4 regions of the Aliamphritea spongicola genome follow, and region 2 is predicted to be linked to each of the others. Evidence: predicted binding sites of a transcription regulator. Region 2 holds the regulator's gene; each other region holds the start of a gene.
What was found. Region 2 encodes FNR, which switches genes on or off when oxygen is low (the NO sensors DNR and NnrR bind a similar motif). Its sites were predicted from a motif close to TTGATNTANATCAA; they were not measured.
Positions count from the first base shown of each region.

Region 1: a site for FNR is predicted at 1,699-1,712, ahead of JYB63_RS14550 (DUF4856 domain-containing protein). Genes of this name have one in related genera too.
Region 3: a site for FNR is predicted at 1,819-1,832, ahead of JYB63_RS07660 (plastocyanin/azurin family copper-binding protein). Genes of this name have one in related genera too.
Region 4: a site for FNR is predicted at 1,196-1,209, ahead of ubiT (ubiquinone anaerobic biosynthesis accessory factor UbiT). Genes of this name have one in related genera too.

Region 1 covers NZ_JAFIDL010000004.1:236,495-239,703, reverse strand. The annotation lists gene JYB63_RS14550 (DUF4856 domain-containing protein) at 134-1,552, opposite strand; gene JYB63_RS14545 (16S rRNA (uracil(1498)-N(3))-methyltransferase) at 1,774-2,487, opposite strand; gene JYB63_RS14540 (MATE family efflux transporter) at 2,673-3,209, shown strand, end outside.
Region 2 covers NZ_JAFIDL010000011.1:38,285-41,493, forward strand. The annotation lists gene JYB63_RS21695 (thioredoxin family protein) at 1-312, opposite strand, end outside; gene JYB63_RS21700 (adenine phosphoribosyltransferase) at 591-1,133, opposite strand; gene fnr (fumarate/nitrate reduction transcriptional regulator Fnr) at 1,202-1,981, opposite strand; gene hemN (oxygen-independent coproporphyrinogen III oxidase) at 2,179-3,209, opposite strand, start outside.
Region 3 covers NZ_JAFIDL010000002.1:230,561-233,769, reverse strand. The annotation lists gene JYB63_RS07675 (DUF501 domain-containing protein) at 1-237, shown strand, start outside; gene JYB63_RS23630 (DUF2986 domain-containing protein) at 247-435, shown strand; gene gcvA (transcriptional regulator GcvA) at 811-1,725, shown strand; gene JYB63_RS07660 (plastocyanin/azurin family copper-binding protein) at 1,900-2,391, shown strand; gene JYB63_RS07655 (ABCB family ABC transporter ATP-binding protein/permease) at 2,501-3,209, shown strand, end outside.
Region 4 covers NZ_JAFIDL010000001.1:268,383-271,591, reverse strand. The annotation lists gene JYB63_RS01330 (MBL fold metallo-hydrolase) at 1-503, shown strand, start outside; gene ubiT (ubiquinone anaerobic biosynthesis accessory factor UbiT) at 619-1,146, opposite strand; gene ubiU (ubiquinone anaerobic biosynthesis protein UbiU) at 1,330-2,325, shown strand; gene JYB63_RS01315 (U32 family peptidase) at 2,337-3,209, shown strand, end outside.

The DNA.
Region 1 (3,209 bases), on a different contig from region 2:
TGATGTTGTCAGTAGCTTCAGCTCTGAGCGGCTGAGGTCTGTTTGATCCATGTCAGCCTGTGACGAATAACCGCTGAAAAAAAACCGCAGAGAATATCTGCGGTTTTTTTCAGTTTCAGAGAAAACGACTAAATCAGTCGTTTTCGGCGCTGTCAGCAGAACCCAGCTTATCAGCCAGATCAGACAGGTTAGCCAACTGATCATTGTTGTTGGCTACCAGGCTGAACTTATCTTTCAGCAGTTGCTGTACTTTCAGCATGTTCAGGGCGTACTCGTTCAGGGATACGGAGTTAGACTGCTGATAGTTACCTTCAGCGTCGATACCTGTAATCTGAGTGTTACCCAGCAGGACAGGACTGAAGCCGATCAGACGGTTCAGCTGTACAGCTGTTTCGCCCAGATCTTTACCGCCAGTTTGCAGTGACATAGCGAAGCCTTTCAGCTCACCCCAGTGCTTGGCGTACTTGCGGTACAGTTTTTCGATATCCGCATTGCTTTCAACAGCTGCCTGCAGGGCGATAGCGTCTTTGTAAACAGAACCAGCATATTTAAACGCTGCTTCAGCGATGACTTTTTCCCAGTTAGTCTTGATAACGGTAGCGTAACCCATAAGAGCTTCACGCTGTTCTGCAGTCAGGTCTTCGCCGTTTGCAGACGTGATCAGTTCACGGCCATCAATGAATGCTTTGGTGATGGTATGCATGTAGTCAGACTTGCCGCCTTTATCTGCATTAGCTGCATAGTAACCGTGCGCAAAAGTCATTTCTGTTTTCAGGTCGATCATGCCGTCGTTGTTGGCATCAGCGGCTTTGAATGCGTCTTTCTTACCTTTAGCAATGGCGTAAGCGGTTTTAGCGTCCATCGTCAGGGCATGTGCCGGTACACCGAAGTAGCCAAAAGCTTCATCCCAAACGTGTTCTTTACCGGTGTAAGCGGTGCCTTCTTTGTAGGCTTTACCGTTAGGTTTGTTACCTGCTTCCAGCTTCTCATCCAGATAGTTATCAACTGCCTGGTTATAGAAAACTGCACCCATGGCAAATTTAGAAATCAGCTGGGTGTAATCCAGACCGGTTAGCGGATCAAAGCCTTTATTGGTCGCTGCAGCTTTCTTGATCATGAACTCAATAACTTCAGGACCAGTCATGTTGCCAGGCCAGCCGTTTACAGCGCCCTTGTAGGTTTTACCCGCCAGGTTTTTCTTTTTAGAAAGCTCATCGATCTGAGACTGCTTAACTTTAAAGCCTTCTTTTGAAGCTGGATCAATGATGGCACGGCCAGCATCTTTACCTGCAAAGTAAGCCAGCATCTGAGCTTCCAGCTCAGGGTTGGCAGAACCGTTACCTTTACCTGTCAGTTTTTTCAGAGAGTTATGCAGTGCGTGACGTGCAATCTGACCGCCGTAGGAAACAGAGCTTTTTTTGTCGCCGTTATAATCTTTAACGGTTACAGGGAAGTCCGCATAAACTTTGTGGCTGTCAGCCAGAGTTGCCTGGGAGGCAAGCATGCCAGAGGTAGCGAAAGTAACTGCTAATGCGAGAGATTTAAGTTTCACGGTAATAAGACCTTTTAACTGAACAGGTGCGAGTATCCAGTGCATGAGGTCCGTGTCAGACTTCAGGCACGCCTATTTGAGATGGCAGGAAGTTAGCATAATAGTATTCATGGGGCAATTAATAGTTATTATCATTTAGATTGTGTTTGATGAGGGTCATGCATATTAGGAATAAGCAGCTTATCCTGAAAGAGAGCTGGCGGGGTTGACGAATGTCATGTTCAGATGGGAAACAGTCGGGCGAGCAATACAGGAACGGCGTTTTCAACCCGCAGTATTCTGGGGCCGATGTGCATAGCCTGCAGCCCAGCTTCACACAACTTTTCAACCTCATACTTAATGAATCCACCTTCAGGACCAACCGCAAGAGTCGTTGGCGTTTCATCAGCCGTCGGGCAAGGGGCTGCATCATAAGGATGAGCAACCAGAGCGCGGGTGTTGGCAGCGATGGCCGGAAGTTCATCTTCGACAAAAGGCTTGAAGCGCTTACGCAGGTGAATTTCCGGAAGTTGTGTATCAACGCACTGTTCAAGTCCGAGTAACAGTTGTTCGTTAAGGCTGTCTGCTTCAAGCACCGGAGATGACCAGTAACTCTTGTCCACCCTGTATGCGTTTATCAGATAGATCTGCTTAACCCCCATGCTGGTAACGCTTTGTAATGTGCGTTTGAGCATTTTCGGCCGTGGTAACGCCATGATGAGGGTCAGGGGCAGTGCCGGTGGTGGAGGTTGAGTGCAGCTGACTTCCAGTGTGACTGAGTTTTCTGTCAGTGCTGTTACAACTGCAGTCCCCAGATCACCGTTTAGTTTACCCACCTTAAGTGTGTCGCCTTCCTGAGCCTGGTGCACACTGAGGATGTGCTGAAAGCGCCGGTCTGTAAGAACGACGGTGTTTTCTGTTTTGAAGTCTGTGGAGGTTAACAGTATCAGGTTCATGGTGCAGGGGTCTGTGTGATGAGATTTGTCAGGCGGCGCAGAGTATGCGGCAAAGCTACGCATTTGTGTAGTGTACTTGCGGTAAATCAGTATCACCGCAGCTGTATCAATAAATCACAGAGAAAAGCCACATATCATCGGTGGATTCTGTAGAATAGCGAAAATTTTCTTGTTAAGGCCATTTTGTGCGCGCGAATCTTTTGACAGGCAATATTACCGGCACACTGGTCAGAATGACTGTTCCAATGGTGTTCGGCATTGTCAGCCTGATGCTGTTCAATCTGGTAGACAGTTATTTTGTCAGTCAGTTAGGTACCGGTCAGCTTGCTGCGCTTGGTTTTACGTTTCCTGTTTCTTTTGCCGTTATCAGTTTGTCCATCGGGCTGAGTGTTGGTACCTCAGCAACACTTGGTAAGCTGATTGGTGCCGGTGAACATCAGCAGGCCAAGCAGTTAACGACGGACAATCTGTTACTGACAACCCTCTTAATGGTGCTGGTCAGCAGCATTGTTACTCAGTTTATTGAGCCTCTTTTTCGTCTGTTAGGGGCCGATTCTTCGCTGTTACCCTTCATTGATGCTTATATGTCGGTGTGGTTCATCGGTGCAGTTTTCTACGTCATCATCATGGTGTCTAACAGCTCTTTGCGAGCCTACGGTGATACCACTACGCCGGGCGTTATTATGGCGTTCTCGGCCATTCTGAACGGTTTACTTGATCCG
Region 2 (3,209 bases):
CAGTTTGCGGAACAGCAGCTTTTTGTCATATTTGCCGCTCAGTTGCATAGGCTGAAGAATTTCACGGGTGATGAGTTCGCAGTACTGGCAGTCAGGCTGGCTGACCAGAATGAGTGCGAAGCGGTCACCGGCGATCTGCGCATCCTGCTGCAGGTTAAGAAGTTCCGGCAGTGCATTTTCGGCTGTTGCTGTTGCTTCAGTGGACTGGCCGATTGGAGACAGGGCCAGTTTCTGGGCAGGCTGTGCCCAGCTAAGAAGGCTGATCATGGTGCCCGTCAACAGGGTAATAAGGGGTAGCAGTCTCAGTTTCATTTTTATTATTAACTCAAGGCTGTTTTGTCCATGCAGTGGTCTCTCGCATGGCGGATTCAGGTGCAGGCTGACAGTAAATTTTTGTGTTTTGTACCGTCAATGCACCAACGACGTTGACCGATTGTAAGCGATTTTTAAGACAGTTTGCTACGTTTCTGAGCAGAATGGTGAGAGTAACGGTTTTTGGGCGGTTAAGTTGTTGTTTTATCGGTGGGCATTTTTTAGGGGAGAAACAAAACAGCCCTGTAAAAACAGGGCTGTTGATTAAAGCAGAGTGCTCAGAGGCCTTCGTAAGACATCAGGCTGTAAACAGGGATGCCTGCTTCCTGAATCTTGCGGGAGCCCTGCAGGTCCGGCAGGTTAATCAGCGTGGCTACTTCAGCAACGCTGGCGCCGAGTTCTTTAACGATAGTGCTGGCGGCCAGCACGGTACCACCGGTGGCAATAAGGTCATCAAAGATCAGTACTTTGTCGCCTTCTGCTACTGCATCGGACTGCATTTCAACAGTGGCACTGCCATATTCCAGTTTGTATTCCTGTGACACGGTTTCCCCAGGCAGCTTGCCTTTTTTACGTACCAGTACCAGTGGGATGTTCAACTGGTAAGCCATGATGGAGCCGATCAGGAAGCCGCGGGCATCGATGCTGGCAATGTGCGTGATGTCTGAATCAATATAACGCTGAATGAAGGCGTCGCTGATCATACGCAGGGCTTTGGGATCTTTGAACAGCGGAGTGATGTCGCGGAACATAATACCCGGTTCCGGCCAGTCCGGAATCGTGCGCATAACTGATTTTATATAACATTCATCAAAAGACATGAAGAGTCCTTACAACGGGGTAATTCTAAAAAAGTGTACAGATACATATTGATTTCCCGACGGGGAAATTAGTCCATCTGGCTGGTGCTGATGCGATCGTCGTCTTCACCAACACAGTCACCGGACAGACGCTGAATTTCTTCCAGCTGAACCAGTTCTATTTCTTTGCCTTCAACTGTAATCAGACCGTTTTTCTGGAAACGGGTAAAGATACGGCTGACGGTTTCAACAGCCAGACCCAGGAAGTTACCGATCTCGTTACGGGACATAGATAAACGGAATTGGGTAGCGGAGTAACCACGTGCTTTATAACGGGAAGACAGCTTGAACAGGAAGGTCGCAATACGCTGCTCGGCATTTTTCTTGCTGAGTAACAGCATCATTTGCTGATCTTCACGTACTTCTTTACTCAGGGTACGCAGTACCTGCCGGCGCAGTTCCGGTAACTGCCCGGAAAGTTCGTCCAGTCGTGGAAACGGAATTTCACAAACAGTGGTTGTTTCCAGTACTTTGGCAGAAATCGGGTATTCATTGCCATCAAAGCCGCTGAAGCCGACCAGCTCGCCCGGGAAATAAAACCCGGTAATCTGTTCTTCGCCTTCGTTTGTCAGGCTGTAGCTCTTAATGCTGCCGGCACGGATTGCATAAATTGATGAAAACGAATCGCCCTGATGGAACAGGTGTTCACCTTTTTTCAGAGGACGGCTTTTCTCAATAATATTATCGAGACGATCCATCTCTGTCAGATTCAGTGATACCGGAAGGCACAGTGAACTCAGGCTACAGGTGCTGCAATGTACCTGAGATATACTGTGTACTTTGCGGTCGGTTGCCTTTGTGTCACTCATTATCAAGTCCTGTGATTAGTTCATATATCGGTGTAGATATTCGATTATGAAGTAATTTTAGTACGGGTTGAAGCAATTTAGACCGCAACACGTTACTTTTGTCGCACAAAGCCGCAAAAAGTAACTGTTTTGTTAAGTCTGTTGCTCGCTGCTGCTGTCCTGAGCGGTGATTTGCTCAGGACTTACAGTGTTACCGGTCAGATAATTCGGGAGAATCCCTGAGTGGCCGTTCGCTTTGGAATGTAGGCATCAAATGTCATGCAGATCCGGCGAATAAGCAGCCGGCCAGTGCCGGTTACCAGAAGCTCCCGCCCCTGTTTTTCGACGCTGACGAGACCGTCCTGAGCAAACTGACCAATTTCTTCGAGTTCATCGGCAAAGTAATCGTCAAAGACGATATCAAAGTCTGCTTCAATGCGGTCTTTGTCCAGTTCAAAGTGACAAATCAGCTGAGTGATAACTGCCCGGCGGATACGGTCATCACGGCTCAGGGTGACGCCCCGGTTAATCGCATGAACATCGCTTTCGACTGCATCTGTATAGAGACGCATGTCGTGCTGGTTCTGATAATAAACATCACCGATCTGGCTGATTGAGGAAACGCCCATTGCAACCAGGTCACATTCTTTATGAGTGGTATAGCCCTGGAAGTTACGGTGCAGCTGGTTATTGCGCTGGGCGATGGCGAGTTCGTCATCGGGCTTGGCAAAATGATCCATACCTATATACACGTAGCCTGCGTCGGTCAGTATGGCGATGGTCGTTTCAAGAATAGCCAGTTTGGTTTCCGGGCTTGGCAGGTCTTCAGCATGAATGTGTTTCTGGGAACGGAAACGGTCAGGCATATGCGCATAGTTAAATACGCTCAGGCGATCCGGACTCAGTTCAATGATTGTTGAGAGGGTTTTCTTGAAGCTCTCAAGTGTCTGATGAGGCAGCCCGTAGATCAGGTCCATATTGATGGAACGGAAACCAAGACGGCGTGCTTCGGTCAGAACTGCTGCCACTTCTTCAACCGGTTGTACCCGGTTAACGGCTTCCTGAACTTTCAGTTCAACGTCCTGCACACCCAGGCTTATACGGTTAAAACCGATGTTACGTAGTACCTGAAGGGTTTCGTTATCCACTTCGCGGGGGTCAATTTCAATCGAGTAATCGCCGCTGTCATCATCCAGCAGATTAAAGTTGTCACGCAGTGCCTGCATCAGCTCGGTCATTTGTTCATTGC
Region 3 (3,209 bases), on a different contig from region 2:
TATGTTGCCCGTCGCTGGGCACTGATGCGTGACGAAGACAAACAGCGCATTGAAGCGCTGGGCTTTACCGACCTGTTCCACAGTTACGGCATTGGCGGCATCCGCCACTGGGATAAAGTCCGCTGCCTGCACATGCAGTATGCCTACCACCTGGCGATGAGTGCAGAAGGAGGCACCACGATCGGCCGCCGCCTGGATGCGGAATTCGCCCTTAATGAAATGACCATCAGCCTGTAGGCCCTTCCTATGAACCGCCGCAAAAAAATCAACGATACGCTGAAGAAAAAAGCTAAAAAGGCCAAAGCGCACCTGAAGGTGTCTAACAAGCCCCGTTACATTTCCAAGGCTGAGCGGGCAAAACTGGCTGAAAATCAGCCGGATAGCCAAACAGATACTCCGGCAGACATCCAGCCTGAACACATAGAAGCTTCATAAATTTCAGGCAAAAAAAAAGGGCTGCCAGTGGCAGCCCTAAAGGAGTCTCGTTACGACCAATCACGGTCCCGAAAAATTTAAACGAGTGCTATAAACGGTGTGGCTTTTCTCAAGCCGGCTTTACTGTTTAGTGCATTTAAGCTCATCAATTCCAAACAATAAAACACTGAAATCTGTGTGTTGAATACGGCTTGCTCAGCAACGTAAGATCCTTATCTGTTTACGACAATTCCCGGCGTTTACTACTAAACCATTAGCAATTCCGCGCATTAGGATGTGGATCATCTTCAACGTGATGCTTATACTAAAGTCTCTTCAGGTTAATAACAAACGACAGTTTTTCAGCTAAATGGTGAAATAAACTCACCAATTGAGGTGCTTATCAGACGCTTACCCCCACTCAATGCCCTGCGCAGTTTTGAAGCGGCCGCCCGTCTGGGGAGTTTTATCAAAGCCGCCGAAGAGTTGTTTGTGACCCCCTCAGCGGTCAGCCACCAGGTTAAGTCGCTGGAAGACTTCCTCGGTTTAAAACTGTTCCACCGGGAAAAGCGTCAGGTACATATCACCATTGCCGGCGAAAAATATCTGGTTGCCGTACAGCACGCCCTCGATGAACTGGACAGCGCCACCCGCCGGCTGATGTCTGCCCCGAACACCAGCTCGGTTACCTTTGAAGCGCCACCGGCCTTCCTGAACCGCTGGCTGATGCCAAAAATCAAAGACTTCCAGACCCGTCACCCGGAAGTGGAACTGCGCCTGAGTGCCGCTATCGGCACCTCCCGGATCGACTTCGATCATAATGATCTGGATATGGCGGTATACTTCGGTGAAAAAGCCCCGGACGGCGTAACCTCCTATCTGGTGCACCGCTCCCATATCGTGCCCGTGTGCAGCCCGCGCATGCTGGATGACCACGAAGCCATCAGCAGCATGCACGATCTGATCAACTGGCCCCTGATCCACGTCAGCAGCCGTAAAGACGAATGGCCCAAAATGATGCAGCAGGCCGGCGTCAGCATGACCGGGCTGGAAAAAGGCCTGTCATTTTCCAGCACACAGCTGGCCCTGGGTGCAGCGCTGGAAGGTCTGGGGGTTGCCCTGTCTGACCGTGGCCTGGTTGCCCGGGAATTACAGTATGATCAGCTGATCATTCCGGTGGACCTGGAACTGATTACCGGTAAAGCCTTCTACCTGATTTACCCGGATGATCTGCAACTCACCTATGGCATGCGGGTCTTCCGTGACTGGCTGCTGGAAGTCATGGGGCTGGCCAATCCTACCGGTGAATAGCCTCAGCTCCTTTCCCTCCACGAACAATCATAGCTTTCCGCACTGTTAACCGGCCGGGTACAGATTCCGGCCGGATACTGACCCGCCAAAACCTTGATCCACCGCAGCGTAATGAGAACCATTGCTCTTTTATACTGCCACCTGTCACTTCTCTAACTTTCCCGAGGTAACGCCATGTTACGCCGTACTCTGCTCCGTTCCTGTCTGGCAGTATCTGTAATGTTGTCCGCCGGTTTTGCGATGGCAGAACAGCAGGCCCACCAGATTCATATGATGCACCAGACGTCCCACGTGGAAGTGGAAGACATCACCAAGATGTTTCGCTTTGAGCCGGATTATCTGGTGATTCAGCCCGGAGACACGGTCCGATTCAGCGGTACCGTCGGGGAACACACCATTACATCGGTCTCCCGGATGTTGCCGGAAGGGGCGGAAGCAATCGAAATAAACTCTACGCCCAGCAAAGAAATGCGCTTCGACATTCCCGGCGTTTACGGCCTCAAGTGCCGGGTCCATAACCGCTACGGAATGGTGGCGTTACTGGTGGTTGGCAGCCCGGAAAGTAACCTTGAAGAAGCCCGTACATTCCGCCTGAAACGTTTCGGCAAAAAACGCATGACCGAACTACTGGACCGTGCAGCAGAAGAATTTTCACTGCCGCAGTAAAACCGCTTGACCTCAACTGTGGTTGAGGTTTTATCCTCCCGCGACTTTCAATTTACTGATCCGCAAGCCAAGATCAGTATATCGCTCTGAAGTTCGGGAGAACGGCTTAATGGCCAACACCAGCGCCACTGACAAAACTTTTTCAGACAAACCCGGCAAGGCAGAAATCCACGCAGAACGTCAGCGCGGCTGGCGGACCCTGCGCCGGGTATCTCCCTTCCTCTGGCCGGACGACCAGCCCTGGGTAAAACGCCGGGTTGTGCTGTCACTGCTCCTGCTGCTGACCGCTAAGCTGATCATTGTCGGCACCCCGTTCCTGTACAAAAACGCTGTGGATGCCATGGCAGGAGAAACCAGTGATCCCGGCTGGTTGCTGGCTGTGGGCACCACCGGACTGGTCATTGCCTTCGGTATGGCCCGCCTGATGAGCGTACTGTTCGAGGAGTTACGGAACGTTGTTTTCGCCCGGGTCGGCCAGCGGGCGTTACGGGTGCTGGCCCGTGAAACCATCAGCCATGTGCACCGGCTATCGCTGCGCTATCACATCAGCCGTAAAACCGGCAGCCTTAACCGGATCATCGAACGGGGGGTTAAAGGGGTCGACTTCCTGCTGCGGTTTATTCTGTTCAACATCGGTCCGCTGGTGCTGGAACTGCTGCTGATATCCCTGATTCTGATATTTGTATTTGATGTCTGGTATCTGGCGGTGGTTGTCTGCATCGTCACCCTGTATGTTCTCTTCACCACCAAGGTTACTGAGTGGCGGGTCAGAATCCGCCGGGAGATGAACGACCAGGACAAGGACGCTAACCAGAAAG
Region 4 (3,209 bases), on a different contig from region 2:
CGGCCAGCGTCGATCAGTACGTGCAGGACAACACCACCTTAAAGATAGGTAAAACTCAAGTAGACCTGTTGCACTACGGGGCTGCGGATGGCGTTGGCATGCTGGCACTGCACCTGCCTGCAGAGAAAGTTGTTTTTACGGCTGACCTGTACGAAACCAACCAGTTAACCGACCAGCGCTGGTTAGCAGACTCAAACTATCTGGGCAGCCGTAAACTGCTGAATGCCCTTACTGAGTTCAAGCCTGAATATGCCATCACCACCCATTCGGCAGAACTGGACCCGGAGCAGCTGCAACTGGCAGCCGATTTTTATAACGACCTGTATGCGGCGGTCGAACCGGCACTGAGCAAGGCAATGGCGGAAGGCTACCCGGCAGTTATAGCGCTGATGTCTACTTTGCCGGAACAGGTAAAACTGGATAAGTACAAAGACTTCAAAAACTACGACCACCTGCCGGCTCATGTGGAACGGATGATTTTCTCAATCTTCCACGGTGGTTAAACGGTAAAAAGTTTAACCACGGACGATTTATCAGCTGACGGTGATAAAGCAACCGTTACACAGGTATCAGCAAATGCCTGTGTAACGGCTCCGGAATTTGAATAATAACCGCAGACTAAGCCTGCGGACTGATTTGCCCGGCCGCAAAGTTCACCATCCGGCTAACAGGCCCCGGCAGACAATCCAGATCAGCGCTGTCGATAATGTTCTTAATTTCCAGCCCCAGTTCCGTATCCCCTTCTATAATCAGCCGGCGCTGAAAGAACAGACTGTCCGGATCTTCATAACGGGCAGCAATCAGTAACAGATCTTCACTGCTGGCCCGGAACGTCACCTTTGCCACCGTGCTTTCACGCAGGGCATCCGCCACCACTAAACGACCATCACGATAGGTAATCAACCAGCTCAGTCCCAGATCGGTAATATCAATGCGCAGCCACTGATCCGTCAGGCACTCAAAATCACCGTCCTCCAGTGCTTCGGCAAATAACCGTTCCAGCGTGGCCTGCAGGCCGGTTTTAATGACGGCAAACGGAACGACTTTTAAAGCCGGTTTAAAATGCCCGGGGCGCAGCCATGACACAGGGTTAGGCAAGCCGGCACCGGCCGCAGACAGATGCTGTTGCAGGGTTAGAAGCATCATCAATCCTCTGGCAAAAAAATCCATTATACCCACTGCTCTGCAAGCACACTTGATATGCATCAACCGGCTTTTGCCCCCTCACGGGTATCCGTAACTTGTCATTTATCAAGGAGTAACCGCCAAACCCTGCTTAAGATGTGCCCCCGTTCCCCCACTTACTCATTCTCTGACTCAGGTAACAGCATGGAATTACTTTGTCCTGCGGGTAACCTGCCCGCACTGAAGTCCGCCATCGATAATGGCGCTGATGCGGTTTATATCGGCCTGAAAGATGACACCAACGCCCGTCATTTCGCCGGTTTAAACTTTAACGACAAGAAACTGATAAAAGCCTCTGACTACGTCCACCAGCACGGTAAAAAACTCCACGTCGCAATCAATACCTTTGCCCAGCCAAACAGTTGGTCACGCTGGCAGCATGCGGTGGATCAGGCCGTGGATATCGGCTGCGATGCGCTGATCATTTCTGACATCGGCGTGCTGGAGTACGCCGCTAATACCTATCCGCATGTTGAGCGCCATTTATCCGTACAGGCCTCATGCACCAATCTGGAAGCCATCAACTATTACCATAACAACTTTGCCGTCGACCGCGTCGTCCTGCCCCGGGTATTGTCGATTCAGCAGGTTATGCAACTGGCTAAAAACAGCCCGGTGGCGCTGGAAGTCTTTGCCTTTGGCAGCCTGTGTATCATGGCCGAAGGCCGCTGTTATCTTTCTTCTTATATGACCGGTGAATCCCCAAATACCGCCGGTGCCTGCTCCCCGGCAAAATATGTCCGCTGGCAGGAAACGGATCAGGGCACCGAAGCCCGCCTTAACGAAGTACTGATTGATGTGTACGCCCCGGACGAATCCGCCGGATACCCCACCCTGTGTAAAGGCCGCTTTGAAGTAGAAGGCAACACCTACCATGCACTGGAAGAACCCACCAGCCTGAACACACTGGAATTACTGCCAAAACTGGCGGCCGCCGGCATCGTGTCATTCAAGATTGAAGGCCGTCAGCGCAGCCCCGCCTACGTGGAGCAGATCACCCGCACCTGGCGTCAGGCCATCGACAGTTATCAGCAAAACCCTGACAACTTCAGCGTCACCGAACAGTGGCATAAAACCCTGGCAAACCTGTCTGAAGGCAGCCAGACCACCCTGGGCGCATACCACCGCAGCTGGCAATAGGAGAGAATTTTATGCAGTTTTCATTAGGCCCGGTGCTGTTCTTCTGGACCAAAGACGATATCCGCCACTTCTATGAACAGGCAGTCAGCAGCAGCGCCGACATCATTTATCTGGGTGAAACCGTCTGTTCAAAACGCCGGGAATTAAAGGCCGACGACTGGATTAACCTCGCACGGGAAGTCAGCGAATGTGGCAAAAAAGTGGTGCTCTCAACCATGGCTTTACTGGAATCCCCCACCGAACTGAACACCCTGCGAAAGCTGGTAGACAATCATGACATTATGATCGAAGCCAATGACCTGTCTGCCGTTGAACTGGCCAGGCAGAAGAAGCTGCCCTTTGTGGTGGGCCCGGCCATCAACTGTTACAACCTGGCCACCCTGAAGGTACTGCTAAATCAGGGCATGCGCCGCTGGGTAATGCCGGTGGAATTATCCGGTGACTGGCTTGGCCGGCTGTTACAGGAAGCGAAGGAAGCCGGCATCCGTGATCAGTTCGAAACAGAGGTTTTCAGCTATGGCCACATGCCGCTGGCCTATTCAGCCCGCTGCTTCACTGCCCGGGCGGAAAACCGGCCCAAGGATGACTGCCGTTACTGCTGCATCAACCACCCTAACGGGTTAATGATGAAATCAAGAGAAGCGGAAAAAGTCTTCCGTCTGAACGGTATCCAGACCATGTCCGGTTACTGCTATAACCTGATCAATGAAGTGGGCGCTATGGAAAAGCTCGGGGTTGATGTCATGCGGCTCAGCCCGGAATCCACAGACACACTGCAACAGCTGGAAGCCTTCCGCGAACAGCTGACAAATCCGGTTTATACCCCGCTGACAAAGGATCTGGAATGTAACGGTTACTGGCATCAGATTGCCGGTATGAGCATG